DNA from 3 places in the Devosia sp. Root105 genome. Region 3 is predicted to be linked to each of the others. Evidence: riboswitches for the same ligand, from Rfam matches in the RefSeq annotation. Region 3 holds a riboswitch; each other region holds the start of a gene.

The links. A riboswitch is a leader RNA that binds a small molecule or an ion and turns the genes downstream of it on or off. The one in region 3 is predicted to bind cobalamin.
Region 1: linked by a shared signal. The riboswitch ahead of ASC68_RS06670 (CbtB-domain containing protein) and the one ahead of metE (5-methyltetrahydropteroyltriglutamate--homocysteine S-methyltransferase) in region 3 are both predicted to bind cobalamin.
Region 2: linked by a shared signal. The riboswitch ahead of ASC68_RS14660 (ABC transporter ATP-binding protein) and the one ahead of metE (5-methyltetrahydropteroyltriglutamate--homocysteine S-methyltransferase) in region 3 are both predicted to bind cobalamin.

Annotation. Positions count from the first base shown of each region.
Region 1 covers NZ_LMCR01000003.1:104,640-114,827, forward strand. The annotation lists gene ASC68_RS06640 (GTP-binding protein) at 1-1,159, shown strand, start outside; gene ASC68_RS06645 (NAD(P)/FAD-dependent oxidoreductase) at 1,228-2,136, shown strand; gene ASC68_RS06650 (DMT family protein) at 2,111-2,467, opposite strand; gene ASC68_RS06655 (FAD-dependent monooxygenase) at 2,539-3,732, opposite strand; gene ASC68_RS06660 (MarR family transcriptional regulator) at 3,800-4,279, shown strand; gene ASC68_RS06665 (hypothetical protein) at 4,358-4,957, shown strand; cobalamin riboswitch at 4,978-5,198, shown strand; gene ASC68_RS06670 (CbtB-domain containing protein) at 5,294-5,476, shown strand; gene ASC68_RS06675 (CbtA family protein) at 5,508-6,275, shown strand; gene cobW (cobalamin biosynthesis protein CobW) at 6,272-7,324, shown strand; gene ASC68_RS06685 (acyltransferase family protein) at 7,321-8,520, opposite strand; gene ASC68_RS06690 (LytTR family DNA-binding domain-containing protein) at 8,673-9,512, shown strand; gene ASC68_RS06695 (hypothetical protein) at 9,512-9,967, shown strand; gene ASC68_RS06700 (cobaltochelatase subunit CobN) at 9,928-10,188, shown strand, end outside.
Region 2 covers NZ_LMCR01000015.1:272,244-282,431, forward strand. The annotation lists gene ASC68_RS14650 (NAD(P)H-dependent oxidoreductase) at 1-241, opposite strand, end outside; gene ASC68_RS14655 (LLM class flavin-dependent oxidoreductase) at 241-1,608, opposite strand; cobalamin riboswitch at 2,273-2,490, shown strand; gene ASC68_RS14660 (ABC transporter ATP-binding protein) at 2,599-3,402, shown strand; gene ASC68_RS14665 (ABC transporter substrate-binding protein) at 3,414-4,358, shown strand; gene ASC68_RS14670 (iron ABC transporter permease) at 4,524-5,582, shown strand; gene ASC68_RS14675 (metalloregulator ArsR/SmtB family transcription factor) at 5,639-5,992, shown strand; gene ASC68_RS14680 (SRPBCC domain-containing protein) at 5,976-6,482, shown strand; gene ASC68_RS14685 (SDR family oxidoreductase) at 6,632-7,417, shown strand; gene arfB (alternative ribosome rescue aminoacyl-tRNA hydrolase ArfB) at 7,533-8,021, shown strand; gene ASC68_RS14695 (DUF2652 domain-containing protein) at 8,049-9,212, opposite strand; gene ASC68_RS14700 (hypothetical protein) at 9,616-10,188, shown strand, end outside.
Region 3 covers NZ_LMCR01000018.1:165,682-175,869, reverse strand. The annotation lists gene ASC68_RS21120 (hypothetical protein) at 1-761, shown strand, start outside; gene ASC68_RS21115 (hypothetical protein) at 758-3,409, shown strand; gene ASC68_RS21110 (ribonucleotide-diphosphate reductase subunit beta) at 3,460-4,557, opposite strand; gene ASC68_RS21105 (ribonucleoside-diphosphate reductase subunit alpha) at 4,746-7,631, opposite strand; cobalamin riboswitch at 7,742-7,895, opposite strand; cobalamin riboswitch at 8,017-8,208, shown strand; gene metE (5-methyltetrahydropteroyltriglutamate--homocysteine S-methyltransferase) at 8,429-10,188, shown strand, end outside.

The DNA.
Region 1 (10,188 bases), on a different contig from region 3:
GGGCGCCGGCAAGACCACGCTGCTCAACCACATCCTCAACAATCGCGAGGGGCGCCGCGTCGCCGTCATCGTCAACGACATGAGCGAGGTGAATATCGACGCGACGCTGGTGCGCGAGGGCGGCGCCGAGCTGTCGCGGGCCGATGAGCAACTGGTCGAGATGTCGAACGGCTGCATCTGCTGCACGCTGCGCGGCGACCTGTTGCGCGAAGTCCGTGCCCTGGCCGAAGCCGGCCGCTTCGACTACCTGCTCATCGAATCGACCGGCATCTCCGAGCCCTTGCCGGTCGCCGCCACCTTCGAGTTCCGCGATGCCCTGGGTGACAGCCTCAGCGACATTACCGACCTCGACACCATGGTCACCGTGGTCGATGCCGCCAACCTCGCCGCCCAGTTCGGCTCCACCGATCCGCTTTCCGCCCATGGCGAGACCCTCGGTCCCGACGATGAGCGCAGCCTCGCCCACCTGCTGGTCGACCAGATCGAGTTCGCCGACGTCATCGTATTGAACAAGGTCGCAACCGCCACGCCGGAGGCGCTCGCCGCGGCGCGCCGCATCATCCGTTCGCTGAACGTCGGCGCGCGCGTCATCGAGACCGATTTCAGCCGCGTCGCCATCGACGAGATCCTCGGCACCGGCCGCTTCAACTTCGATCGCGCCGAGCAGCATCCGCTGTGGTTCAAGGAACTGAACGGCTTTGCCGACCACATTCCGGAAACCCTCGAATACGGCATCCGCTCCTTCGTCTACCGGGCGCGCCGGCCATTCAACCCGCTGTTGTTCAACGGCTTCGTCGCCCGGGCGCACCCTGGCGTCATCCGCGCCAAGGGGTTCTTCTGGCTCGCCACCCGGCCGCATTATGTCGGTGAACTGAGCCAGGCCGGCCAGTTGGTCTCGACCAGTCGACGGGGGCTCTGGTGGGCCGCCGTGCCGCAGCAACGCTGGCCCGACGATCCGCAGTGGGAAACCGCGATGTCGGCCTATCTCGACCCCATCTGGGGCGACCGCCGGCAGGAGCTGGTCTTCATCGGCACCGATCCGATGGATGAGGCGGCGCTGCGCCGGGCGCTCGATGACTGCCTGATCCCGGCGCGCGCCTTCACCCCATCGGCCTGGGAGCGCCTCCCCGATCCGTTCCCGGCCTGGTCGCCGGCCTGATGCAAATCCCGGCCCGGCGGAACATCTCGCCGCCGCCACCATTCCTCGTTCGAAACAGGACAACAAACATGTACGACGTCATCATCATCGGCGGCGGCTTTGCCGGCCTTGCTGCCGCAACCCAACTGGGTCGCGCCCGCCGCAAGGTGCTGGTGCTCGATACCGGCAAGCCACGCAATCGCTTCGCCGAACACTCGCATGGTTTCCTCAGCCGCGATGGCGCCGTGCCGGGCGAACTGCTCGCCGAGGCTCGCCGTCAGCTCGAAATCTACGGCACCGTAGAGCTCCGCAACGCCGAGGCCATTGCGGCGTCAGGTGCGCTCGACGGCTTCAGCATCGAACTCGCCTCACACCAGCAGCTGGCCGCGCGCCGGCTGATCATCGCCCACGGCGTCACCGACGATACCAGCGGCATTCCCGGCATGGCCGAATGCTGGGGCAAGACCGTGCTGCATTGCCCCTATTGCCACGGCTACGAGGTCGCCGATCGTCGCCTCGGCCTGATGCTGCGCGACGGCGATATCCTCGACCGCGCTCGCTTCTTTCAGGAGTGGACCAGCGACCTGACGCTGTTTGCCAATGGCGGCCCGGTCGATCCGATCGTCCGCGCGGCGCTCGCCGATATGCGGGTGAAGCTGGTCGAGGCGGCGCTGGTGCGCTTCGATCACCGCGATGGCGTGCTGCAATCGGTGGTGACCACCGCCGGATCGACGCCGCTCGACGCCATCTTCGTCCATGCGCCGATCCAGCTCGCCAGCAACCTCGGCCTCCAGCTCGGCTGCGAAACCAAGGCCGGAATGGCCGGCGATTTCTTCCTCGTCGATCACCTGCAGCAGACCAGCATTCCCGGCGTCTATGCCGCGGGCGATGCGGCGCGGCCCATGCACAATATCAGCTTCGCGGTCGCCGACGGGGCAGGGGCGGGCGTCTTCGCCCACCAGTCGCTGGTGGCTACTTCAGCGGCCCGCGGAAAATGAAGAAGGCCCCGGCGAAAATCAGCCCGAAGCCGACGGCGTGGTTCCAGGTGAGCTTCTCGCCCAGAACGAATACCGCGAAGCCGGCGAACACCGTGAGGCTGATCACCTCCTGGATGGTCTTTAGCTCCGCCGCTGTGTAGGCGCCGTAGCCGATCCGGTTGGCGGGCACCGCCAGCCAGTATTCCACCAGCGCGATGCCCCAGCTGACCATCACCGCCACCCACATCGCCATGTGCGGGAATTTCAGGTGCCCGTACCAGGCGACGGTCATGAACACATTGGAGCCGATCAAGAGGAGGATCGGCATCACCGTCTGGAAGGTGAAAGGCATTGGGGGCACCAGGGTCGAATCAGTTGGCTCGACCCATTGATCGCCGGGCCCCGTGGCGGCCGCAAGGCCGCTCAGTTCGGCCGGACCAGTGGTGTATCGTCGGCGCGAAAGGCGAACAACTGCTCCTGCCCACGCTGGCCGAGCGGCACGAACAGCGGCAGCGCCAGATCGCGCACCCGCCGCGCCAGCCAACCCTGTGCCTTCTTGGGCATGCCGCCCTGCCGGCCGAGCTGCACCGCCGCCTCCACCCGGTCCCGCCGCAATGCCTCGAAACGCCGAAAGGCGTTTTCAGGCGTCGCCTCCGCCTCGAGACAGGCCGCCAGCACCAGCGCGTCCTCGAGCGCCATCGATGCGCCCTGGCCCGAATGCGGGGTCACCGCATGCGCCGCATCGCCGATCAGGATCACCCGCCCCTTCGACCAGTAGGGCAGGCTCGGCACGTCGTAATCGGGATAGATCCGGCTCACCTGCGGCGCGGCAGCCGCGATGATCCGCCGGTTGACCGCGGGATCGGTGCGATGCAGCGCCTCGAAATACCCGGTCGCCGCCTGGCGGTCGATCAGTTGCGCCTGCTGCTCGTCGGCGGGAAAACTGTTGAACCAGTAGACCGGCCCGCCCGGGTCCTTGATGTAGCCGAAGAACGCCCGCCGCCCGAAGGTCATCAGCATCCGCCCATCGGTCGGCGCCACATCCGGCACATCGACGATGCCACCGCTCCCCAGCAGGCCGTTATAGGCAGGTGACGGCAGCCCGGGCATGGTGAGGCTGCGCACATTGGAGCGGAGGCCATCTGCCCCCACCAACACGTCGAAACTGTGCGTCACGCCGTCAGCGGTCGTCGCCGCCACCTCGGTCTCGAGGTTGGCGACCGCGCTTACCGGCGTCTCGAACTGGATCGGCACTCCGGCTGCCCGCGCCGCGGCCAACAGGATTTCGCCCAGCGCGCCGCGCCGGATCGTCACTGAAGGCGCGCCGAACTGTGCCGCATGGCGGGCATAGTCGACCGTGCCGAGCGCCCTGCCGTGTTCGTTGTGGAGGACAATGGCGCGCGTTTCGACCCCGTGCCGCAGCGCCTCCGCCGCGAGGCCAAAGCCGCGCAGCGCGTTCATGCCGTTGGGCGCCAGCGTCAGGAAAATCCCCTCGTCGATCACCTGTTTCTCGCTGCGCTTCTCGAAGACAACGGGTGCGAAGCCGCGCCTGACCAGTGCCAGGGCCAGGCCGAGCCCAGCGGAGCCGGCGCCAACGATACCGATGCGTGCTTTCATTCTTGCCTCACCTGCGCGACGCCGCATATCATGCGTCCGTCGTATTATTCGATGAGCATATAGTTAGATGATCGAAGTAAATTCGTCAAGCGACGCGAAGGCGGAGCTGGTCCAGCGGCTCGGCACGCTGATCGTGCGCTGGCAGGAAGCGACGCAGCGCTATGACGAGGAGGTGGGAGCGATGTTCAAGCTCGGCCCGGCCGAGCGCCTGTGCCTCAGCTTCCTCACCAGCGGTCCGCAAACCGCCAGCGCCATCGCTCGCGCCACTCGCCTCACCCCGGCCGCTGTCACCTCGCTGATTGACCGGCTCGAGGCGCGCAACTTCGTCCGCCGCCAACCCGATCCGCATGATCGGCGCAAGGTGCTGGTGGAACTCGCCGAGGCCACCACCGCCGTCATCGAGAAGGCCTACGCCCCGATGGCGATCGCTGGCGCCGAAGCGCTGGGCAAGCGCAGCCTCGACGAGCTGCGCCTCCTCACCGAGGTGATCGAGGAGGTCCTCGCCATCCAGAACCAGATGACCGAACGGCTGCAGTCGGGCCGGTGATCGTGCCCAGCTTCCGCCGCAAGGCCTGCCCAGACTCACCTGGCTCAGCTAGATTCGGCGGGTCAACGGAGGTCGACAATGCGTGCGCTGGTCCTGTTTCCCCTGTTGCTGTTGGCGGCGCCCGCCCTGGCTGCCGACATCGTCTGCGAGGGCCCGTTCGCCGGTGACAGTTCCGAGGCGCGGCTGATCGAAGCCTTCGGCAAGGACAATGTGGTGACTGGTGATGTCCCGGGCCCCGAGGGCTCTACCGTGCTCGCCACCACCATCTTCCCAAACGATCCCGCCAAGACCATCGAGTTCGGCTGGTGGGACGAGGAAAAGCACGAGCGCATCGCTTACTTCACCGTGCCGCCGGGTGACACCGCGCCGGGTGGCCTCAAGCAGGGCCTGACCGTCAAGGAAGTTGAAGCCCTGAATGGCGGGCCGTTCCAGCTCTACGGCTTCTTCTGGGATTATGGTGGCGCCGCCAGCTTCGAGGGCGGCAAGCTCGCCCCGCCCGAGGGTGGCTGCTCGGTCAGCGTCCGCTTCGCCGTCGGCGACTATCCGGCCGACCTCAATGTCGATGCCATCTCCGGCGACATGCAGATCTCGTCGAGCGAGCCGCTGCTCGAAAAGGTCGATGCGCGTGTCGATACCGTCACCGTCGGCTACCCCGATTCCGCTGCCGCGGAAGATTGACCGCGCCCCCTCCTGCGGCGTAACGATAACCCCACGTTGGTTCCTCAACCCCGTTCGGGCGAGGGGATCAAAAGGGAACACGGTGCGGCGTACCCATCAGGGACCAAATCCGTGGCTGCCCCCGCAACTGTAAGCGGCGAGTGCCTCCGACTATGCCACTGCCATCCTTTGGGATGTTGGGAAGGCCGGAGACCACGGTGACCCGCGAGTCAGGAGACCTGCCAGCGTCCGGGAGTGTTTCAGGAAAAGTTGTCAGACTTTTCCGGTTCGAAACGCGACCCCCGGAAAGAGCTCGGGCGATACGCCCACTTTCATCCGCACGGAGGGTGCAGGCTTATGAATACTCAGGTCCAGACGGCGTCGGTCGCCCGTCTTTCTGTCTCGCAACGGCTCATCGCAGGTGTGCTGGCATTGTTTATCGGCTTCGTCCTCGTCGGCGGCGTCGGTTTTGCCAGTGACATGGCGATCCACAATGGCGCGCACGATACGCGCCATGCGCTTGGCTTCCCCTGCCATTGAGCTGACTCAGCTCTAAGCACACGAGACATCGATGAAACTCTTCCAGCGAATCTTTTTCGCTGCGGTCCTTGCCGGACTCGCAGCCGGCTTGGCCATGAGCGCCGTGCAGCAATGGCGCGTCGCGCCGCTGATCCTCGCCGCCGAAGTCTACGAGAACGCCGCCCCCGAGGCGCCGGCCGTCGCCGAGCACAGCCACGAGGCCGGCACGCCCGCGCATGAGCATGCCGAAGCCGCGCCGGCCCACGAGCATGACGAAGACGCCTGGGCGCCGCAGGATGGCGCCGAGCGCATCGCCTACACCGTGCTGGCCAACCTCCTCGGCTGCATCGGCTTCGCCTTCGTGCTCGCTGCCGTCTCCGTGCTTTCCGGCATCGAGATCACCGCCCGCAATGGCGTGATCTGGGGGCTCAGTGGCTTCATCGCGTTGCAGCTCGCCCCGGCCCTTGGCCTGCCGCCGGAACTCCCCGGCATGCCCGCTGCAGATCTCGTCGCCCGCCAGGTCTGGTGGGTCGGCACGGCGCTCGCCACCGGCGCCGGCATCCTCGCCATCGCCAAGCTCCACAACTGGACCGGCATCGTCATTGCAGCCGTGCTGATCCTCGCGCCGCACGTCATCGGCGCACCGCAACTGGTCGGTGAACACGCCACCGCCGTCCCCGCCAATCTCGCGACCAGCTTCGCCGCGGCGACCCTCGCCACCGGCGCGCTGTTCTGGCTGATCGTCGGCCCGCTGTTCGGCTGGCTCAACGAGCGCCTCGCCAGGTCTTCCGCCTTCGCCCTGAAAGGTGCCCACGCATGAGCAAGATCCCCGTTACCGTCATCACCGGCTTCCTCGGCGCCGGCAAGACCACCCTGGTCCGGCACCTCCTCGCCCATGCCAGGGGCAAACGCATCGCGCTGATCATCAACGAGTTTGGCGAGCTCGGCGTCGACAAGGAAATCCTCGCCGGCTGCGGTGATGAAACCTGCCGCGAAGAGGACATGATCGAGCTGAGCAATGGCTGCATCTGCTGCACCGTCGCCGACGAGTTCATCCCCACCATGCAGGCGCTGCTCGAGCGTGAGGATCGCCCCGACCACATCGTCATCGAGACCTCCGGCCTGGCGCTGCCGCAGCCGCTGATCCGCGCCTTCAACTGGCCCGAGATCAAGTCCGAGGTGACCATCGACGGCGTCGTCACCGTCGCCGACGCGGCGGCGCTCAGCGAAGGCCGCTTCGCCAATGACGAACAGGCGGTCGACGCGCTCCGTTCCGCCGACGCCATGCTCGACCACGAGACGCCGCTCGGCGAGCTGTTCGAGGATCAGCTGATCGCTGCCGACATGGTGATCCTCAACAAGGCCGACCTCGTCACCGACGCCCAGCTCGACACCATCGAAGCCCACCTCAAGGCCGAGATGCGTCCGGGCACCGGCGTGGTCCGCGCCCGCAACGGCCATGTCGATGTCGCGGCGCTGCTCGGCATGGGGCTCTCGACCGAAGACAACCTCGCCGGACGCGAGAGCCATCACGAGCTCGAGCACGGTGGCGAAGGCCACGAGCACGATGATTTCGATTCCTTCTCCGTCACCCTCGACGGCGTCACCAGCAAGGATCATCTGCTCCAAACCATCGAGGCGACCATCCGCGCCCATGACGTGCTCCGTCTCAAGGGTTTTGCCGCACTCCCCGGCGCCCCGGCCCGTCTCGCCATCCAGGCGGTTGGACCGCGCGTCTCCGCCTATTTCGACCGGCCGTGGAAGCCGGGCGAGGCGCGTCGGACCGCTCTGGTGGTGATCGGGGAATCGCCGCTCGACCATGCGGCGATCACCCGGAGCCTCGAGGGTGCCATCGCGGCTGCGGCCTAACTGGCGGCGACGACCTGTGACGCGGGCCGGATCGCTTCGGCCCGCCACGCCAGCCCGAACAGCGGGCGCAGCGGTGGCACGCGCTTGATCGCCTCGGTCAGCACCACGCAACCGACAACCGTTGCGACGGTGATGATGCCGGCCTCCAGTCCCACCGGCAGCAGCAGGCCGCCGACCCAGAACCCTACGGCCACGATGAGGGTCTGATGCAGGATGTAGTACGGGAACACCGCCTCGGTGAGGAAGCGCAGCACGGGACCGCTGCGGTTGAGGTAGCGCTGCGCCAGCCCCAGCATCGCAACGATCGCCGCCCACATGAACACCGTGCGCGCCAGCGTCATCAGCGTCGTGAGGCCCTCGTCGGCGCGCACCGTGCCCCAGTTGAGCCGGGCCACGGCCAGCACCAGCAGCAGCCCGAGAGCCAGGGTGATCGCCGAGCCGAGGTGCCGTTGCACCGCCCCCCAGAATGCCGGGCTTTTCGCCGCGAACCAGCCGATCAGCACGATGCTGAACAGCTCCGCATGGTTGGCCCAGTCATTGTAGAAGGCGTGCGTCGAGGGGAAGTGCGGCGCCAGCAGCCACTCGTAACCGAGGAAGGGCAGCAGAGGCACCAGCAGCAGGCGCCAGCCCAGCGCGCCGCGCCCCAGCCAGCCGAACAGCGCCTCCGCCGCCCCATCGAGCGCTCTGAGCAGCGGCAGCAGCGCCACCACGACGAGCGTATAGGCAAGGATGTAGACCACGTACCACAGGTGGTTCCAGGTCGGCGTCAGGATCGAGAACTCCATGTCGAAGTCGAGATACTGGCCGTAGAACGCCCAGAAATCCGCGCCGGTCTCGCCCTTCCTGTAGAGCTCGAAATAGGCTTGTGGCGCGCACACCACCAGCATGCCGAAGACGATCGGCACGAACAGCCGCATGAAGCGCCGCGGCACGAACTGGCGCAGCCGGCTCCTGTCGATGGCGAAGCGCAGCGCTATGCCCGAGATGAGGAACAGCAGCGGCAGCCGCCACGGGTTGATCAGCGCCATCACCGGCTCCAGCCAGGGCCCGGCATGCGGGCTTTTCACGTGCCAGCCCCACGTCACGTAGAACATGCCGATGTGGTAGAAGATCAAAAAACCGAAGGCGATGACGCGCAGCCAGTCGAGATCGTAGCGGCGCTCCGAACCGATGGCGGGAAGGGTCTCTGCTGACATGATGGCTCCAGCCTCTGAGCGATTTGCGAGGTGTTCAGGGCTAGGGCAGGGCGCCGCCTTGTCCTACCGCGCTGGTGCAAGCGGCAGGCCGGTGGGACGAGCGGCGACGCGTGCCGGCAGCAATGGGGCCAGCGGCGGCCAATGGGTGACCAATGGCGGCTGATCTCACCGGCGAGGCCGCACTGGAGCGCCGTGTCGCGCGCCGCGTCTGGGTCATCATGACGCTGTTCCTGATCGCCATCGGCGTCCTCAACGCTCTCGGCATTCTCACCGAGGCGCAACGTGAGGGCCGGGTGCTCGACCCTCGTGTGCCGTTCATCCTCGAGTTGACCAGCGTCCTTGCCATGGTGGCGCTGGCGCCGCTGGTCATCCTGTTCGAACGCAGCGTGCCTTTCACCGCCGAGACCTGGCGCTCGGCCCTCCTCTGGCACGCGCTCGGCAGCATCGTGTTTTCGCTGCTGCACATCGCGCTGTTCATCGTGCTGCGCACCGGCGCCTACTCGGTGATCCTCGGCATGAGCTACAGCTTCTTCACCGACCTCCCCACCGACCTGCTCTACGAGTACCGCAAGGACATCTTCCCCTATTCCGTGCTGATCCTGATGCTGGGCCTGCAGCGCAGCCTCGAGGAGCATCGCCGCGAAGCTGAAGCGGCGCGGGCCGACGCCCGGCAGACCGGCAAGCTCACCCTCAAGGCCGGTGGTCGCACCATCTTCCTCGATGCCGCCTCGCTCGATTGGGCCAGCGCCGCCGGCAACTATGTCGAGATCCGCGCCAATGGCGCCACCCACCTTGCCCGCATCAGCCTTGCGGCGCTCGAGCAGCTGTTGAGCGATGCCGGCGTCGATGTCGCCCGGGTGCACCGCTCGCATCTCGTCAATCGCGCCAAGGTCCGCGAGATCGCCCCGGTCCGCGACGGCGATTTCACCATCCGCATGGCCGATGGCTCCGAACTCCGCGGCTCGCGCCGCTATCGCCAGGAGCTTGCATAATGGCCCGCAACATCTGGCTGTTCGTCGTCTCGCTGTTTATCGGCCCCGCCATCGGCGCCCTGGTGTTCTTCGCCTTCGCCGTCATCACCGACGGCATCATCGTGCATGCCGCCGGCCAGTCGGCCTCGAACTTCCTCGACGAGAACTGGCCGATCATCCTCATCGCGGCCTATACCCTCGGCGCCATACCCGCCGCCATTGCCTCGGTCATCATCATGCTCGTCAGCCGCTTCCTGCCGCAGCTCTGGCAGCGCCTCGTCGCCGGCCCGGTGATCGGCGCCCTGGTCAGCGCCGCGGTCATCGGCCTCTTCCTGTTTTCCGACGACGTCAGCTCGGTCGATGATGTCATCATCATCAGCGGTGTGGCGCTCACCGGCGCCGTATCGGCGTTCTGCTGCGTCGGCCTGATCGAGCTTTGGCACCCGCTGCCGAAGCGCTCGGCTCCGGTGACCTGATGCACCTGCTCTCCGCCCAGGCCGGTGCCCTGCAACAGGAAGGCGAGGCCATCGATCTCGCCCAGTCCCCGGCGCCGATCATCTTCGCCTCCGCCGCCGACAGCGAACTGGCTATGCTGGCCGGCGCCGCCGACCGCGCCGGCATTTCCGACCTGCGCCTCGCCAACCTCTTGCGGTTGAGCCACAACCTCTCGGTCGACCTGTGGCTCGACCAGACCGTG
Region 2 (10,188 bases), on a different contig from region 3:
GCGAACCAACGACCAGCGCGTCCGCGGCGGTGATCGTTGCGATCAGCTGCGCGAGATCGGCCGGCGCCGAGCGCGGATCGAGGGTCGAGCCCAGCGAGGGCTGGATCTCCTGCAGATCGAAGATCGAGACCTTGGCTCCCGAACGCTGCGCCGCCGCTTCGGCGATCGCTTCCACGAGGTTGCGCGTCCGCGACGGTCGCGACGAGCTGCCGGCAAATCCGACAATATTCAGCCCGGCCATCAGGCGCTCCTCTGGCTCTGCGCCGCAGCGCGTTCGACGAAACGATTGACCGGCCGCGCGAGCCCGAGATTTTCCCTGAGCGTCGCGCCTTCATATTCGGTGCGGAACCAGCCGCGCCGCTGCAGCACCGGCACCACCTGGTCGACGAAGTCGGTGAGCCCGGTGGGCAGCACCGGTGGCATGATGTTGAAGCCGTCAGCCGCCCCGCCGTGGAACCACTCGCCGATGGCGTCGGCCACCTGCTCGGGCGTCCCGACCACCGTCCGGTGGCCGCGCGCCGTGGCCAGTGACAAATAGAGTTCTCGCAGGCTGAGCCCGCGCGCCGCGAGGTCCGACACCAGCTTCAGCCGGCTCTTGTTGAGTTCGGTATTGGTTGGCAGCGGCGGCGCCTTGTCGTCGAGCGAGTAGCCCGACAGGTCGACCCCGACATAATATTGCTTGAGGATCGACCAGGCGATCGTCGGGTGCACCAGCGACTGGATGAACTCGTAGTTCTCCTGCGCCTCTTTCTCCGTCCCACCCAGCACCGCGAAGATGCCCGGCATGATCAGCAGTTGTTCCGGCCGGCGGCCGAATTTGGCGAGCCGCCCCTTGATGTCGGAATAGAACTCCTGCGCATCTTCCAGCGTCTGGTTGGCGGTGAAGATCACCTCGGCGGTGCGCGCCGCCAGTTCGCGACCCGGCTCCGAGGCGCCGGCCTGCACCACCACCGGCCTGCCCTGCGGCGAGCGGGCGACGTTCAACGGCCCGGCGACATCGAAGAACTTGCCGTGGTGATTGACCTTGTGGACCTTGTCAGGGTCGAGAAAGATCCCGCTCGCTTTGTCGCGGATCAGCGCATCATCCTCGTAGGAATCCCACAGGTCGAGCACCAGATCGACGACTTCCTCGGCCCGCTCGTAGCGGTTGGCATGCGCCGGATGGCCAGCAATCGAGAAGTTCTTCGACACGTCGGCGCCGGTCGTCACCACATTCCAGGCGGCGCGGCCTTTCGAGATATGGTCGAGCGAGGCGAATTTGCGGGCGAGGAGATAGGGATCCTCATAGGTGGTCGACGCGGTGGCGACGAAGCCGATCCGCTCGGTCACCTGCGACAGCGCCGACCACAGCGTCACCGGCTCGAAATGCGCCGAATGGCTGACCCGGCTGCGCGTCTCGGCATCCTTGTCGCCATCCCAGCCAGCGGGACTATCAGCAACGAACACCAGGTCGAACTTGCCGCGCTCGGCCGTCTCGGCGAGGCCGCGATAGTGGTCGATGCTGTGTCCGGCGTCGGCGTCCGAATCCGGGTGCCGCCACGCCGCGATATGATGCCCGGTCGCCATAATGAAGGCGCCGAGTTTGAGCTGTCTGTCCTCGGTGGTCATTTCGACATCGGTCCCCGGTGCCGCGCTCCATGCTCGGCAATGAGACTTTAGCCTACTAATTCAATATACAATGTCGACTGATGGCTTTGCGCCGATCGCTGGGTTCGTGAGCTTTTTTTGCCCGCACAATCGCCTTGCCGGGGAACGGACGGTCGGATGCGGTTTCTGAACCATTTCTGCAACCGACGTTCAGCGCTCTGTCAGCTGGGCTGTGATGCACTGCTCCTAAGCTGCCGAGTCGGTGGCACTGAGGGGGCACATCTCAGTTCATTTCTCCCATCGGGCTGCGACGCTCGATAGCCCGTGAGGCGGGGCGCCTCCCCTCCCTCACGACGCGGACCCGGCCCGCCGCACGGTGTCGGGTCCGCGATCCCTTTTGGATTGCCACTTCCCGGCAGTGCCAATGCACGCATGTCAGCGATGGCCACCCTCTTGCCTTCTCCCCTTGTGGGAGAAGGTGGCGCGCAGCGCCGGATGAGGGGTCCGCGCAACGAAGTGTAGCGCGATCGGAGCGTAGGCGACGAGCGACGGAGCCCGCGGAGAGAACCCCTCATCCGCCCTTCGGGCACCTTCTCCCACAAGGGGAGAAGGCGATCACTGCACCGCCGGAGCGCCATGCTCTGAGACCACCTCCCTGCCAATTGACATCGCCCCCGAGTCCACGCTCTATGCGCCCGTTCAAGGTTCCTCGGCGGCCGCCAAGCCAACGGGGATTAAAAGGGAACACGGTGCGACGTACCCATCAGGGCGCAAAACCGTGGCTGCCCCCGCAACTGTAAGCGGCGAGCTCTTCCGTAGACACCACTGACCCGACGGGTTGGGAAGGTTCGGAGGCGCTGTGACCCGCGAGCCAGGAGACCTGCCTCGACAGCTCACTGTAACCCGGCCGGGGTGTGCCGAGGGGAACGTCGATGGCGCTACGACTACGCATCGCAGCTCGCATTTTGATCGGTTCGCCCGTCAGCCCTCGCCTATGCGCGGAGGCCTCCCATGGAGCTTGCCCGATCCCTGGTCGGCTCTAGCCCGGCCGCCCTCTCGGTCGAAGGCCTGAGCTGGGGGCCGTCGCATCGCGTCCCGATCGTCCGCGATCTGAGCTTTGTCGTCGCGCCCGGCGAGATGCTGGCGCTGGTCGGCCCCAACGGTGCCGGCAAATCCAGCCTGCTGCGCTGCCTCTACCGCTACCACCGCCCCACCGCCGGTACGGTCCGCCTCGATGGCGCCGACCTCTGGTCGCTGCCGCCCCGCGCCACCGCCCGCCGCATCGCCACCGTGCTGCAGGAGCCGGCCTCGGATTTCGGTCTCAGCGTCGCCGAAATCATCGAGCTCGGCCTCACCCCGCATCAGCATGATGGGTCACCGCGCGGTTACGCGTCAGTCGAAGCCGCCCTCGATCTGCTCGGCCTCGCGCCGCTGGCTGCCCGCGATTTTGCCTCGCTTTCTGGCGGCGAGAAGCAGCGCGTCATGCTTGCCCGCGCCCTGGTGCAGAAACCGGATCTGCTGATCCTCGACGAGCCCACCAACCACCTCGATATCCGCCATCAGCTTGAGGTGCTGGCGCTGCTGGCGGCGCTACCCACCACCATCATCGTCTCGCTGCACGACCTGGCGCTCGCCTCGGCCCATGCCGATCGCGTGCTGGTCATCGCCGATGGCCGGCAGGCGGCGCTCGGCCCGCCGCTGGAGACGCTGACGCCTCAGGCCATCCGGGAGACCTTTGCCGTCGAGACCGCCATCGACAGCCATCCGGCTACCGGCCGCCCCCGCTTTTCCTTCCATCTCGACCCGCGCCGCTAAGGGAGAATTCCATGCGCCTCAGCCTCCTCGCCGCCCCGCTTGTCGCGCTCGCCGCGACCAGCGCCTTCGCCTCCGGCTTCCCGGTCACCGTCAAAAGCTGTAACCGTGACGTTACCTTTGAGGCCGCCCCGAGCCGCGCCGTCTCCAACGACGTCAACCTCACCGAAATGATGCTGGCCCTCGGCCTCACCGGCTCGATGGCCGGCTATACCGGAGTGTCGGAATGGAAGACGCTCGACGAAACGCTGCGCGCCGGCGTCGCCGAACTGCCCGAGCTGTCGCCTGACTATCCCACCAAGGAAGTGCTGCTCGGCGCCGATGCCGACTTCTATTTCGCCGGCTGGAACTACGGCATGAAGGTCGGCGGCGAAATCACCCCGGAGACCCTCGGTGCCTTCGGCATCAAGGTCTACGAGCTGACCGAAAGCTGCATCCACATCATGGACAAGCCCAAGGCCGCGATCGACGACCTCTATGTCGACCTGCTCAATCTGGGAAAAATCTTCGGCGTCTCCGAACGCGCCGAAGCGCTGGTTGCCGGTTACCAGTCCGAGCTCGCCGCCTTCACCGCGACGCTACCCAGGCGCGACACCCCGCCAAAGGTCTTCATCTATGACTCGGGCGAGGAAAAGCCCTTCACTGCGGGCCGCTACGCCATCCCCACCGCACTGATCGAAGCCGCCGGCGGCGCCAACATCATGGACGACGTGAACTCGAGCTGGGTCGAGATCGGCTGGGAGCCGGTGATCGAGCGCAACCCCGACGTCATCGTCATCATCAACTACGGCGAAGTCACCGCCGAGCAGAAGGCCGACTTCATGCGCAACAACCCGGCCTTCAAGGACATTCCGGCGGTAAGGCATAACCGCTTCGTTACGCTTCAATATGTCGAGGCCACCCCGGGCCCGCGCAACATCGCGGCGATCAAGCACCTGGCGGCGGCGTTCGCGGAGTAGGCGAAGCCGGCGCGGGCTGACCCCGCCCCTGTCCCCTCCCCGCAAGGGGGAGGGAGACCCTCCCACAGATATCGAGGACAGCGTCTCCCTCCCCCTGTTTGAGGGGGAGGGGACAGGGGTGGGGGTCGGCCCGCGCCGGCGGTCCAAGTTAGCAAGCAAGCCCCCATGTCCCACCGCCACCTCTCCGGCCCGCGCCACGCCCTCGTCCACGCCACCCCGGCGCTGGTGCTGGCGCTCGCCGCGCTGCTCCTCGTCACCGCGCTGGTCGCCGTCAGCGTCGGCGCCATCGCCATTCCGCTCGATACCGTGTGGTCGGTCGTCGCCCACCATCTCGCCCCCGGCAGCGTCGAGGTCAGCTGGTCGGCCGGTCGTGACAACATCGTCTGGGAGGTCCGCCTGCCCCGCGTCATCCTCGGCGCCGCCGTCGGCGCCAGCCTGGCGCTGGTCGGCGCGGCGCTGCAATCGGTGACTCGCAACCCGCTCGCCGATCCGCACCTGCTCGGCATTTCCTCGGGCGCGGCGCTTGGCGCCATCATCGTGCTGCTGCATACCGGCATGTTCCTCGGCCTCGCCACCGTGCCGCTCTTCGCCTTCGGCGGCGCGCTCCTGAGCACCGCCATCGTGGTCAGCGTCGCCAATCTCACCCGCTCCACCGATGCCAGCAGGCTGATCCTCGCCGGCGTCGCCGTCAGCTTCATCATCACCTCCGGCGGCAGCCTCGCCATCTTTCTCGGCGATCCGCGCGCCGCCCACACCGTGATCTTCTGGATGCTCGGCGGCCTCGGGCTCTCAACCTGGGCGCAACTGCCCTACCCGCTCGTCGCGCTCCTCGCCTGCGGCGCTTACCTCATCGCCAACGCGCGCCACCTCAACGCCATGACTCTCGGCGACGAAAGCGCCACCACGCTCGGCATCCCGGCCGGGCGCTTCCGCATGCTGGTGTTCATCGTCTCGGCCCTGCTGACCGGCGCCGCCGTGGCCTTCTCCGGCGTCATCGCTTTTGTCGGGCTGATGATCCCGCACATCGTCCGCCTGGTGGTCGGCGGCGACTATCGCCGGGTGCTGCCGCTGTCGGCTCTGCTCGGCGCCATCTTCCTCGTTCTCGCCGATATGCTGGCCCGCACCATCATCCCGCCGCAGGATCTGCCGATCGGCATCATCACCGGGCTGGTCGGTGGCGGCTTCTTCATCCTGCTGCTCCGCCGCCGCCGCGGCGCCGCTTGACAGCCGACAACGGAGGGCATATTCAACACAAACGTTAATCAACGAAAGTGTTGAATATGTACTCCGCCACCGACCCGCTCAGCACCACGTTGTCGGCCCTCGCCGATCCGACCCGCCGGGCCCTGCTGGCCCGGCTGAGCCAAGGCGAGGCGACGGTCAACGAGCTGGCCGAACCATTCGACATTACGCTGCAGGCCGTGTCGCGGCATTTGAAGGTGCTCGAAACCGCCGGCCTGATCAGCCGCGGCCGCGAGGCGCAGTGGCGGCCCTGCAAACTCGAAACCGCCCGGCTGCAAGAAGTCGATGGCTGGCTCGCCCGCTACCGCATGTTCTGGGAAGGCAGCTTCGACAAGATGGGCGCCTATCTCGACGAGATCACCAAGGGAGATGACAATGGCTCAAAGAACTGAAATGCGCACTGAGGCCCTGAAGCTGCGCGACGACGAGCTGTTCATCACCCGCAGTTTCGATGCGCCGCTGTCGATCGTCTGGCGCATGTGGCAGGAACCCCAGCACATGATCCGCTGGTGGGGCCCGGAAGGCTTCACCGTCACCGACCTCAGCTCCGACTTCCGCCCCGGCGGCGCCTGGCGGGTCGGCATGACCTCGTCGATGTTCCCCAAGAGCTGGTCGGGTGGCGAGTATCTCGAGATCGAGCCGCATAAGCGCATCGTCCTCAGCTTCGCCTGGGACGAAGGGGCCGGCGAAACCGTGCCGACCACCATCACGGTGCAGTTCGAGGAACGCGCCGGCCGCACCACCCAGCATTTCCACCAGACCCCCTTCACCTCCGTCGCCTCGCGCGACAGCCATGTCGGCGGCTGGAACTCGCTCTTCAATAAGGAAGAGCAATACGCCGCGGCCTTGGCCAAGGGCATCCAGCTGCAACAGCTGACATGACCTCATCACCAGCGCCGGTGGCTGTGCACCCCCACCCTTGATCCCTCCCCGCAAGGGGGAGGGAGACGCCCGCACGGACATTGTGTTTTGGTCTCCCTCACAGGGGTGGGGGTCAGCACGCACCAGCCTCTCAACCGGAAAGGCCTCCCATGCTCGCCAACAAGACCGCCATCATCCACGGTGCCGCCGGCAGGATCGGCTCCGCCACCGCCCGGCAGTTCGCTGCCGATGGCGCCCGCCTGTTCCTCGCCGGCCGCACACTCGCCAAAGTCCAGGCCGTCGCCGACGCCATCAACGCCGCGGGCGGCGAGGCGGAGGCCGCCGAAGTCGATGCCCTCGACGAAGCCGCGGTTGGCGCCCATGCCGATGCCATCGCCGCCAAAGCCGGCCGCATCGACATCACCTTCAATGCCATCTCGATCTTCGGCCACCTGCAGGGCACGCGCCTCATCGACATGAACAGCGCGGACGTGCTCACCCCGATCACTGCCGGCGTCCGCACGCACCTGTTCACCGGCCTCGCCGCCGCCCGCCATATGGTCAAGCAGGGCTCCGGCGTCATTCTCACCCTGTCGTCCACCGGCGCCCACCTCTCGGGCCGCGACCAGATGGAGCACAGCGCCGGCGGCTTCGGCATCGCCTGCACCGCCATCGAAGCGCTGTCGCGCACCCTCGCCGCCGAACTCGGCCCCAAAGGGGTTCGCGTTGTCTGCCTCCGCTCCGAAGCCATCCCGGAGACCTGGCCCTCCGCCCCAGAGCACGCCGAGCTGGTTCGCGAGATCAAGGCCTACATGACAGCCGGCACCATTCTCGGCCGCATGCCTACCCTCGCCGAAGTCGCCAGCGCCGCCGCCTTCGCCGCCTCCGACCGCGCCACCGCGATATCAGGCGCCATCATGAACCTCACCTGCGGCTCGGTGCTGGACGCGGACTAGTTCGAGCGTGTGGCCACCCCCACCCCGGCCCTCCCCACAAGGGGAGGGAGGCGCTAACGGCACGATCTCAGTTCTGCTTCTCCCTCCCCCTTGTGGGGAGGGATCAAGGGTGGGGGTGGCCACACGCTCAGGCGTCCGTGCTAACCTCCGCCTCCAACCTGCGGAGCCCTCCCCCATTCCCGACTCTCTCCACATCGGCGGCGCCGTGCATCTCCCGCTGTCGGAGATTTCGATCGACTATATCCGCAGCCCCGGCCCGGGCGGCCAGAACGTCAACAAGGTGTCGAGCGCGGCGCAGCTCCGCTTCGACCTGATGGGTTCCCCCTCCCTGCCCGAGCCGCTGAAGCACCGCGCCGCCGTTCTCGCCGGCAGCCGGCTCACCACCGAGGGCGTCATCGTCATCACCGCCAACCGCCTGCGCAGCCAGCCGATGAATCGCGACGACGCCATCGACCGCCTCGTCGCCATCCTGCGCGAGGCCCTGGTCCCGCCAAAACCCCGGCGCCCGACCCGCCCTACCCTCGGCTCGAAGCAACGCCGCCTCGAAGGCAAGTCGCAGCGCGGCGCCACCAAGAAGCTGCGCAGCGTCAAGAGCTGGGATTAACGCTCGTCGGATCGGCGGTGAAAGGCTCTAGGCGCCGATCTCGCCAAGGCTCTGGCGCGCCGCCGCGCCGATCTCCGCCGCAGCGATCGTCGGCATCGCGTCCTCCGGCGGATGCTGCGCATGGTCGGCCTCGATATGCCTCGCGAACTGCTCGATATCGTGCTGGAACTGTTTCGCCGACGACTTCAGCCCGGCATCCGACATCATCCGGCCCAGCAACGGGCCACTCGATTTGCTGAAGATCTGCGTCAGCCGGGTGCCGGTCCCGGAGTCTTCGAGCCGCAGCTCGGTCAGCCCCGACACCCCACGGATCGGTACCGGCGACACATACTCGACCAGCATCTGCTCGAATGGCTGCCATTCGAGCACCGTCAGCGGAATGATCGCATCGCCGTGGTAGCACTGGAACACGCTGCCCACCGCCACCCGTCCGGCGCTTTTGCCGTTGATATCGAGATGCGTCGCCGCCAGCAGCACCCGGTAGTGCTCGGGCTGCACCACATAGTCCCACACCCGCTCGCGCGGCAGCGCGATCTCGGCGCTCACCCGCAGCAGCTCGCTGTCCCCCGGGATGCTCACTCGGGTCAGCCGGCGCTTCGCTTCCCACACCGGATGCATGTCCTCGATCCACACTGCGACCGGGCCGAAATTCTCGTAGCTCTCCTGATGCGCCACCAGCCCCGCGGTCCCCAGCCCGAGCCGGGTCAGCGCCGCATCGGTGAACAGCGTATAGGCCCGGAAGCCGGTCGCCTCGGTCACGTGGTTCTTCAGCAGCCGGTGGATCAGGATCACCTCCGAGCCCACCAACTCGTCATGTGCATCGAGCTTCTGCACGGCGAATTCGCCATGATGGACGAAGAACTTCAGATCCAGCGTGCCGATATTGCGGCAGGCATTGCAGGGGCATGTGGTGTTGTGCACCATCCGCTCGATCGCCCTGCGGAAATCGACATAGGTGTCCTCGATGGTCTCGGCGAAGGTCTGGCCGGTGAGGAAATTGTCGCTCAGCCCGTAGCTGATCACCGCATCGCCGGCGAGCCGCGAGATCACCAGCGGCGGCCGCGTGTCGTGGATCAGGAGGTTGAGCAGCGCCGTCAGCGTCTGCTGCGCATGCTCCAACTCCGACGCCCCCAGATACTGGGTGTAGCCGGTAATGTCGGCGATGAGGAAATAGCCAAGCCGGGTCGACACCTGTCACCTCCCCCGCCGCGCCGTCATTGTCTCACGGAACGGGGCAGCAGGGCCAGTGGTCGCGGTCGCCTCTTGCCGATCCGCTCGCGACGGCCTCTTGCCGTCCGCCCGCGGTCGCCTCCTGGCGATGTCAGCGAAATTGCCGGAACGATCCGCTATCAATAGGTGGACCCCGACGCATGGCGGCATCGGGGTCCGAGCAGTCACCTAGAACGCCGGGAGCTGGAAAGCTCCTGGCGTCGTGCCACGAGGCGGGGAGCCCAGAGACACTCGACAAATTACCACAAATGCACCGCGCTTCACAGCGGCGCCTGTGATCCCACGGCTCCCGCAGTTCCACGCCATACACCCGCCGCAATTTGCGCCCCAATCTGGTTTGCGTCACAAACCAGAGTCACCGGCCATGTCCGACCTCGACAAAGCCCTCGCCGATATCGTCGAGATCAAGTCGCGCCTCGCCCAGTCGAGCGAGTTCCTCGGCCTCGGTCCCGCCGCCCTTGCCACCTCGGGCCTCCTCGCCTTCGCCGTTGCGGCGCTGCAGTCGGTGCTGCCGGGCGCCGCTGAGCCCATGGCCTACTTCACCGGCTGGGTGCTCACCGCCATTGTCGCCGTCGCGCTGATTGGCGCCGAGATGCTGCGCCGGGCCCAGCGCCACCATGCCGGCCTTGCCGACCAGATGATCCGCGAGGCGGTGCTGAACTTCGTACCGGCAGGCGTCGCCGGCGCGGCGCTGCTCGCCTTCTTCGCCCGCTTCGCGCCCGAGCAGCTGTGGCTGGTCCCCGGCCTGTGGCTGATCCTCGTCAGCCTCGGCATTTTTGCCGCCGTCCGCTCGCTGCCGCGCGCCATCGCGCTGGCCGGCGCCTGGTACCTGCTGTCAGGCTTCACCGTGCTGCTCTTCGCCGCCGGGGACCAAACCCTCTCGCCCTGGCACATGGGCCTGCCCTTCGCCGTCGGCCAGTTGCTGATCGCCGGCATC
Region 3 (10,188 bases):
CGCTGGCGGAGCTGATGGAGCTGGTGCCGGCAGTGATCTCCTCGCCTTTCGAGGCGATGCTGACGTCGCTGCCGCAACTGACCTGCGTGCCGTTCACGCTGCAGAACCGCCACTCGCAGACCATCATCCGCAACGCGCTCGAGCCGAGCACGGAGTATGTGTTCGAACTGGTCGCGGGCGGCAAGTCGCGCTCGCGGCGACACAATTTCAAGACCTCGCGCTATCCCAGCCTCGGCGCGCTGGCCGAGGACGTGCGAAAGGCGCCCATCGGGCACTGGTTTGCCTCCGACACGGCGCCGATTGCGGGACTGGCGCCAGGCCTTGTCGCCGACAGCCTGTTTGAGGCCGCCCTGCGCACACTGGGCTGGTTGAACCCGCAACAGGATCGGTCGGCCAACCGGGTGACGGTGATCTGGCAGGGAGCGTTCGGAACGCCCGAGGCCCGCCCAACCGGCGTGCTGATCGAGACGGTCGAGCCGGTCTGGCGGCAGATCAGGACGCCGCAGCAGGGCGGTGCCGCGAACCCGCAGTCGCGGCTTGTCGCCAGGCCATGGGTCGAGGTGCGTTGCCAGCGGGCAGCGGACATCGTCCGCTCGACGTCCGGCACGCGCACGCTCATCCGCCCGCCGGCGGGACAGGCGGGAGAACTCATCGCCGAGGTGGCGCGGCTGCCATCGTTTCTGGGCACGACCTATGCGGCGCAACCGTTCGAGCTGGTGCGCGTCGATCTCGCCCAGCCCAGCCAGGAGCAGGGGCCATGAGGGTCATTTCAACGGGCCGCAACGGCATGCTCAATGCAACCGGCGTCGAATTCTACCGCGAGACGGAACAGGTGGCGATCGAGACGCCGACCGTCCAGTTGCGCTGGATGACGCAGCCCGAGGCCGGCATGCCCGTCGGTCCATTCCGCGTCTATCATGAGAACGATCACCGGCCGGGTCTCAAAGCCCAGTTGGCCAATGACGACGGGATGTGGGAGCTGATCGAGGAGTGCTCCCTCCCGATCATGGACGGGGCCTACGAGCAGGCCCGCCACCGGCTCGACTATGCCACCGTGCCGTCGCTCGAGGGCTGGTCCCCCGTCGATCGCGACGCCTATCTCGACGATGTCGTCCGCGGGCGGCTGGGAGAGGGGCTGCGGGACATGCTGGCCTCGGGTCAGCCGCACCACAGCTTCGCGGTCAAGCCACCGGAGCGATTTGAGCTTCGGGCCCTGACGGAGGGGGCGTTCGCGGCCGCTGCCGATCGGTCGTCCGGTACGTGGTATCCGTGGCGCGTTGCCCTCCTGGCAGCGGCGACGGATCCCTGGGCCTCGCTGGCCCTGGGGTTCGGCACGGCGACGCCGATCGGGAACGAGACGCTTTCCCGCTACATGATCACCGCCGAGTACGAGCTCTCGGGCCGCCGGCTCGAATTCGCGGACATAGTGGACGTCAGTTACGATCTGCCCCGTCCACATCCGGCGACCGGGCTCGAGGCGCGCGTCTTCCAGGTGGAGCGGGGAAGGGCCCTCGATGCGTTCGGGGTGGATGTCATCAATGTTATGTGGGACCGTCCACCGCACGCCCAGGATACGATCGGCAACGCTGCCAGCAGGTTCGCCTGCGGCTATGCGATCGTCCGGCGCGAAATGTATCACGTGGAGGCGCCAGTCCCCAACCCAGACGTGTTCGAATACCTCAACCTGCGGCGCCGGCAGGGTGGTGGCTATGTGCCGCTGGCCGCGGGCCTGGCGCCGGGTAACGACAAGCTCATGGCGGTCGACCGGATACCCCGTCGGCAGACCAGCGGTGCTCCCGGCTACCACTACCAGATTGCCGTCGGGGATATTTTCGGCCGTTGGGCCGACATCGCTGCCGAAACCATTGTCGCCTCGCCCCCCGAAACGCCGTGCGCGCCGGAACTGCGATCGGTTCAGCTCGGTTCCGACGGCAGCCTGGTGGTCGAGTTCTCGTGGGACTGGAAGGAGCGAAGCCCGAAATTCATCGAGCTCAGCGGCGCGTTCAAGGATGTGCTCGGCTCGGGCGTCTTTGGCGCCGCCTTCAAGTTCGAGGAAGGCGCGCAGGAACCCGCGCCGGTCGCCGGCGTGGAGCTGACGGCGCTGAGCCCGCTGTTCGCACCGTGCGCCTTCGGCGCCGAGCAGGATGCTGCTCTGGGCAGCAGCGGCACTCGCTTCTATCGGGCGCGCACGGTGCTGGACGTCGAGTTCTTCGGCGTGACCCGGCGCTGGTACGAGGTGGTCGGCCGCGGCCAGGCCTTCATGCATGCCAGGGAGCTCGTGGGGTTCAACATCAGCCCCTGGTCGGCGCCGAAATCGGTCGAGGTGATCGATCCGGAACCACCGCCGGTGCCCGCCCTGGCGGCAAGCGAAGTGCCGCTATGGGCGTCGCTGCCTGACCCATCGGGCATCAGCCGCGTCCATCTGAGCTGGGCGCCAGCGCAGGGCGCTGCAGGCTATGCGGTCTACGAGGCCAGCGAGACGGCGTTGCTGATCCGGCTCGACCAGCCCTCACGAGAGACGACTGCCTCATTGCTTGACCGGCTGCGGGTCCTGCGGGAAGCGGACCTGGCAGGAGCGCCCTGCCGCACGGCCTTCCGGCGGGTGAACGTCGACCTCATCGATGCAACCCAGACCAGTTACGAGCTCGAGCTGCCCAAAGGCAGCAAGGTGCTGCACCTGATCACGGTGGTCGCCATCGGCCACAACAATATTGAATCGGCCTGGCCGGCGACCAGCGAGGGCTACCTCGCCTATGCCGTACCGCGCCTCAGACCGCCGGCGGCGCCCTCGCTCGAGGCCCGGCTTGAAGACGGCAAGGTGAAGCTGCGCGTCGAGGCGGGGGCCGACGATATCGGTGGGCGCATCAGCATCCATCGCCTCATCGGGGGCGAGGGCCAGCCGGAAATCGGGTGGATGGAGCGTCTGCTGCCGGCGCCGGTCGAGATCAATGCGGCCGTGACCCTGCTCGAGGACACGCCGCCGCCGCGGCCCGAACAGCATCGGCTGTGGTACAGGGCAGTTGCCTGGTCGAAGGAGGATGGCGGCAAGGCGATCCTCTCGAGCGCCTCGGCGCCATCGGCGGCTGTAGGCGTGCTGGTTCCGGGCATCTTGCCCGACCCCGAGATCTTCGAATGGGATGGGAGTTTCCAGCCCGGCGACATTGGCATCGTCCGCGGCAGGCACTTCCGCGCCAGGGATCTGCGTCCGGCCATCCTGCTCGAGCGGACGAGGCCCGGCGAGGTGCAGGAAGGCGTCCATGTCTGCTGGGCCGTCGGCTTCACCGATACCGAGATCAGCTTCACCGTGCCGGATATCCCGGAACCCGGCGCCACCTACCAGGTTACCGTGGTCCGCGGCGACGGTGTCGAGGTGGTGGCCGAAGACACCTTGATCCTCGGCGGGCTCTAGGCTCGGTCAGAGGGGCGCGCAGGCATCGCGGCAACGCGCCCCTTTAAGGCTCAATCCCAGCTCAGGGCGCCCCCGTTCTGGTATTCGATGACGCGGGTCTCGAAGAAGTTCTTCTCTTTTTTCAGATCCATCGCCTCGCTCATCCAGGGGAAGGGGTTTTCGGTCTCGCCGAACACCGAGGCGAGGCCGAGCTGGGCGCAGCGGCGGTTGGCGATGAAGTGCATGTATTGCTCGCAGAGCGCCGCGTTGAGGCCGAGAAAGCCCCTCGGCATGGTGTCGCGGCTATAGGCGGCTTCGAGCTCCGCGGCCTTCCTGATCATGTCGCGCACTTCGGTCTGGAACTCGGGCGTCCAGACATGCGGGTTCTCCGCCTTGATCTGGTTGATCACGTCGATGCCGAAGTTCAGATGGATGCTCTCGTCGCGCAGGATATACTGGTACTGCTCGGCGATGCCGACCATCTTGTTGCGGCGCCCCAGCGACAGGATCTGCGCGAAGCCGGTATAGAACCACATGCCCTCGAAGATCACGTAGAAGGCAATCAGGTCGCGGACGAACGCGCGGTCGGTATCGGGCGTGCCGGTGGTAAAATCCGGATCGTCGAGGTGCTGGGTGAAGTTCAGTGCCCAGGCCGCCTTGTCGGTGATCGAGGGCACCTCGCGATACATGTTGAACAGCTCGCCCTCATCGAGGCCGAGGCTCTCGACGATGTACTGGAAGGTGTGGGTGTGCACCGCCTCCTCGAAGGCCTGGCGCAGCAGATATTGCCGGCATTCCGGGTTGGTGAGGTGCCGGTAGATCGCGAGGACAATGTTGTTGGCGACGAGGCTTTCCGAGGCGGCAAAGAAGCCGAGATTGCGCTTCAGCGTGTGGCGCTCGTCATCGGTGAGCCCATCCTTCGATTTCCATAGCGCGATGTCGGCCTGCATGGAGACTTCGGTCGGCATCCAGTGGTTGTTGCAGCCGGCGAGGTATTTCTCCCAGGCCCATTTGTATTTGAGCGGCAGCAGCTGGTTGACGTCGGCGCGGCAGTTGATCATCGCCTTGTCGTCGACCGAGACACGGCCGCCGGCACGGTCGATGCGGGCCTCCGCGGCGGGCGGGGCAGGGGTGGGGGTGTTGAGGTCTGAGGACCAATCGAGGGACATTCTGGATTTCCTATCGGATGGTGGCGCGTCCCCTCACCCGTCCCGGCTTCGCCGGTCCACCCTCTCCCCGACGGGGAGAGGAAAAGTGGTGGCCACTGCGCTCTCCAGATTCTTCTCCCCGTCGGGGAGAAGGTGGCGCGCAGCGCCGGATGAGGGGTTCTGGCTCGGAACGAGCGGTTCTTCTGGCGTTACTGGCAGGCTTCGCAGTCGGGGTCGTCGATCAGGCAGGCCGGCCCGTCGAGCACGGCCATTTCGAGCGCCAGCTTCTTCGGCGTCTCGACCACCGGCGCGGCCGCAGCCAGCGGCGTCACCGCCACGGCGTTGAGCTTGCCGTCCGTCCCCTTCAGCGTCGACTTCTCGACATGCGTCGCCGAGCGCGAACGCAGGTAATAGGTGGTCTTCAATCCCGCTTTCCAGGCCGAGCGGTAGAGGCTGTCCAGCGCTTTGCCTGAGGGGTTGGCGAGGTAGAGGTTGAGCGATTGCGCCTGGTCGATCCATTTCTGCCGGCGCGAGGCGGCGGCGATCAGCCAGCTGGCATCGAGCTCGAAGGCGGTGGCGTAGATGGCCTTGAGGTCGTCGGGCACCCGGTCGATCTGGCCGACCGAGCCGTCGAAATATTTGAGGTCGGAGATCATCACCTCGTCCCACAGGCCGCGGGCCTTGAGGTCGCGCACCAGCAGCGCATTCACCACGGTGAAATCGCCCGACATGTTCGATTTGACGTAGAGGTTCTGGTAGCCCGGCTCGATCGACTGGCTGACGCCACAGATGTTCGAGATGGTCGCCGTCGGGGCAATCGCCATGGTGTTGGAATTGCGCATTCCGACCGACTTGACGCGGGCCCGGAGCGCTTCCCAGTCGAGCCGCTGGCTGCGATCGATATGGATCTCGCTGCGGGTTGCGGCGAGCATTTCGAGGCTGTCGATCGGCAGTACGCCCTTCGACCACAGTGAGCCCTGGAACGAGGCGTAAGCGCCGCGCTCTTCGGCGAGGTTAGTCGAGGCGGTGATGGCGTAGTAGCTGATCGCTTCCATCGAGCTGTCGGCGAACTCCACCGCGGCATCCGAACCATAGACGATGCCCTGCGCCTGCAGCGCGTCGGCAAAGCCCATGAGGCCGAGCCCGACCGGGCGGTGGCGGAGGTTGGAGCGGCGGGCTTCCGGGATGGTGTAGAAGTTGATGTCGACGACATTGTCGAGCATCCGCATGGCGATATCGACGGTGCGCTTGAGCCGCTCGAGGTCGAGGCCTTGGTCGCCGATGTGGGCCAGGAGGTTGATCGAGCCGAGATTGCAGACCGCCACCTCGTCCTTGCTCGTATTCAGCGTGATCTCGGTGCAGAGGTTGGACGAGTGCACCACCCCGACATGCTGCTGCGGCGAGCGGATGTTGCAGGGGTCCTTGAAGGTCACCCAGGGGTGGCCGGTCTCGAACAGCATGGTCAGCATCTTGCGCCACAGATCGAGCGCCCGGACCGTCCGGAACACCTTGATCTGGCCGGCCGCCGCTTTCGCTTCGTAAGCTTCGTAGGCCGCCTTGAAGGCGGGGCCAAAGAGATCGTGCAGGTCCGGCGTCTCGTCGGGCGAGAACAGCGTCCAGTCGGCGCCGGCTTCGACGCGCTCCATGAACAGGTCCGGCACCCAGTTGGCGGTGTTCATGTCGTGGGTGCGGCGGCGGTCGTCGCCGGTGTTCTTCCGCAAATCGAGGAACTCCTCGATGTCGACGTGCCAGGTCTCGAGATAGGCGCAGACCGCGCCCTTGCGCTTGCCGCCCTGGTTCACGGCGATGGAGGTGTCGTTGGCCACCTTGAGGAACGGCACAACGCCCTGGCTCTCGCCATTGGTGCCCTTGATATGGGCGCCGAGCCCCCGCACCGGGGTCCAGTCATTGCCGAGCCCGCCGGAATATTTGGCGAGCAGCGCGTTGTCCTTCACGGCCTTGAAGATGCCGTCGAGATCGTCGGCGACGGTGGTGAGGAAACAGCTCGAAAGCTGCGGCCTGAGCGTCCCCGAGTTGAACAGGGTCGGGGTCGAGGCCATGAAGTCGAAGCTCGACAGCAGGTTGTAGAATTCGATGGCGCGGGCTTCGCGGTCGATCTCGCGCACCGCGAGCCCCATGGCGACGCGCATGAAAAACGCCTGCGGCAGCTCGAACACCGTGCCGGCGGCATGGAGGAAATAGCGGTCGTAGAGCGTCTGCAGCCCCAGATACTGGAACTGCTGGTCGCGCTCCGGCCGCAGCGCCGCGGCGATGCGGGCGATGTCGAAGCGGCCGAGTTCGGGGTCGATCAGTTCGAGCCCGATGCCGCGTTCGAGATAGGCCGGGAAGTACTCGGCATAGCGGGCCGCCATCTCGCCCTGCGTCGCCTGGTCGGGGCGCCCGGCGAGAAAGCTCAGCGCTTCACGGCGCAGCTTGTCGTTGAGCAGGCGCGCCGAGACATAGGCGTAATTGGGCTCGGTCTCGACCAGGGTGCGGGTGGCGAGGATCGGCGCCAGCGCCAGCTCCTCGGTCGAAATGCCGTCATAGAGGTTGCGGCGGGTCTCGGTGAGGATGGTCTCGGCGACCACGCCGTCGAGGCCGGCAGAGGATTCGGCGATAACGGTGGTGAGGCGCGCTTCGTCGAGCGGCGCGCCATCGGCCATGCGGATCGCGGGGGACGCGGCCGGCGCCACCGCCTTGTCGGCGCGGGCCTTGGCGTGCTCCTCGCGGTAGAGCACATAGGCCCGGGCGACCTTCTGGTGTTCGCCGCGCATCAGCGCCAGCTCGACCTGATCCTGCACATCCTCGATGTGGAACACCCGGCCGTCCTTGGCCCGGCGGACCAAAGCCGCCACCACTTCGCCGGTCAGTTGCTCGACGATCTCGTGCACCCGGCGCGAGGCCGCCGCCTTGTTGCCTTCGACCGCCAGGAACGCCTTGGTCAGCGCCACGGCAATCTTGCTCTGATCGAACGGCACGGTGCCGCCATTGCGCTTCAGCAGCGAGAAGCCCGGCGCATTGGCCGCCTGCGGCTCAGGTGAGGTGACGACGACCGGGCGGCCGGTGTCGGAATGGACGATCTCTGAAGTGGACATGTGCCTCAAGTAACCCCGTGAGTGGCAGCGGGGCTTTCCGAGGTCGCGAAACGGCGCACAGGCGCATCGGCCCAGGCGTTTTCGCGGCCAACCGGTGCACCCCGCCCGTGGACGAACTAACCTGTCGTGGCAGGTATCTGGCTGGCCGGCAGCGCCGGCTATCACAGTTGCGGGGGCAGCGCCGGACTGGAGCAATTGCCCGCACCGGCTTCCCTATTATCACCCGTCCTTGCGAACCGAGTGACCACGACACACTAGATGTAGTGTGCCTGTTCGGGATTCGCGTCAATGGGTTGCGACAGAATCCGCCGGGCGGCCAGCTTGCTGTGATGGGCGGGATATAAAGAAATCTTTATGTCCCGTTGACAGCGCCCCATCCCTGCGGCAACCTCACCCCGTCCATGGTCCCCGCAAGGGGATAACAGGGAATCCGGTACGGGGTGGTCCCCAAGTCCGGAGCTGCCCCCGCAACTGTAGGCGGTGATGGGCGCTCAACGAGCCACTGGCGAGAAGCCGGGAAGGCGAGCGTTCAGGATCCTCGCGAGCCAGGAGACCTACCGTGGAAGTGATTGTGCACTTGCAGTCGATCGGGCGGATCGGCGAGAGGACCAGACCATGACGAACCATCGTCACCACTTCCGAATGCGTCGCTGAACCGGCGGCCTTTCGTTGTCGCGCTTTCGAACCGGAAAAGTCTCACAACTTTTCCTGAAAACGCTCCGGCGACCGGCTCCATCCTGATCAGCTTTTTTGCCCGCGCCTTTCGGCGCCGGGCTCGTTCACGCATCGGAAACCCCATGACCCGTTCAGCCAATCTCGGCTTTCCCCGTATCGGCCTCCATCGCGAATTGAAGAAATCCCTCGAAGCCTACTGGAAGGGGGCGATCGATGCAGAGGCCCTCGACGCCTCCGGCCAGGCGCTGCGCGCCCGCCATTGGCAGTTGCAGCGCGACGCCGGCATCGAGGTGATCCCGTCCAACGATTTCAGCTTTTACGACCACGTGCTCGATATGACCGCGGCACTCGGCGCCATCCCGCCACGGTTCGAGGCCATCGCCGACCCGACGGAGCGCTATTTCGCCATGGCGCGCGGCACGGCCGCGGCGCCGGCGATGGAGATGACCAAGTGGTTCGACACCAACTACCACTACATCGTGCCGGAGCTGCATCGCGGCCAGCAGTTCCGCCTTGCCTCGAGCAAAGCGGTCGACGAGGTGCTCGAGGCGAGGGCGCTCGGCATCGAGACGCGGCCGGTGCTGGTCGGTCCGGTCACCTGGCTGAGCCTCGGCAAGCCCAAGGATGACGGGCTCGACCCGCTGACCCTGCTCGACGGCGTGCTGCCGGTCTATGCCGAACTGCTCGGCACGCTGAAGGCGATTGGCGCTGAGTGGGTGCAGATCGACGAGCCGATCCTGGCGCTCGACCTCAGCGTGGTGCAACGGGCGGCGCTCCGCCGTGCCTATGAGGTGCTGCAGCCGGTGGCGCCGCGGATCATGCTCACCAGCTATTTCGGCGCGCTCGGCGACAATACCGAGCTCGCCGTCGGGCTGCATGTGGCGGGGCTCCATATCGATCTGGTTCGCGCCCCCGAGCAACTCGCCGGGGTGCTGAAGGCCCTGCCGGCGGATAAAGTGCTGTCGGTCGGCGTCGTCGATGGCCGCAACATCTGGAGGGCCGATCTCGACCGGCAACTGGCGCTGGTCAACAAGGCGTGGGACAGCGTCGGCCCCGACCGCCTCGAAGTTGCCCCGTCCTGTTCGCTGCTGCACAGCCCGGTGGATCTCGAGGCAGAAACCGAGCTCGACCCCGAGCTACGGTCGTGGCTGGCTTTCGCCACCCAGAAGCTGGGCGAGGTGTCGGCGCTGACCCGCGCCATGCAGAAGGGCCCGGCAGCCGCGAGGGCCGCCTTCGAAGCGAGCGCCGCCGCGGCCCTGTCGCATCGGCAGTCGCCACGCATCCACCGCGCGGAGGTGAAGGGCAGGGCGGCTGCCAGCCTGCGGCTCAATCGCGCCAGTCCGTTCAATGTCCGCCGCGCGGCGCAGCGCCGGCGCTTCGGCCTGCCGGCCTTCCCGACCACCACGATCGGCTCGTTTCCGCAGACGCAGGAAGTGCGCGAGCAACGTGCCGCGTTCAAGCACGGGCAGATCGACGCGGCTGCCTATCAACGGTTCCTCGAGGCAGAGACCGAGCGGGCAGTGCGCATCCAGGAACGGATCGGCCTCGACGTGCTGGTGCATGGCGAATTCGAGCGCAACGACATGGTGGAGTACTTTGGCGAGCAGCTCGACGGCTTCGCTTTCACCAAAAACGGCTGGGTGCAATCCTATGGTTCGCGCTGCGTCAAGCCGCCGGTGATCTACGGTGACGTGTCGCGGCCCCAGGCCATGACGGTGCGCTGGTCGGCCTATGCGGCCTCGCTCACCGACAAGCCGATGAAGGGCATGCTCACCGGCCCGGTCACCATCCTGCAGTGGAGCTTTGTGCGCGTCGACCAACCGCGCGCCGAGACGTGCCGGCAGATTGCGCTCGCCATCCGCGACGAGGTGCTCGACCTCGA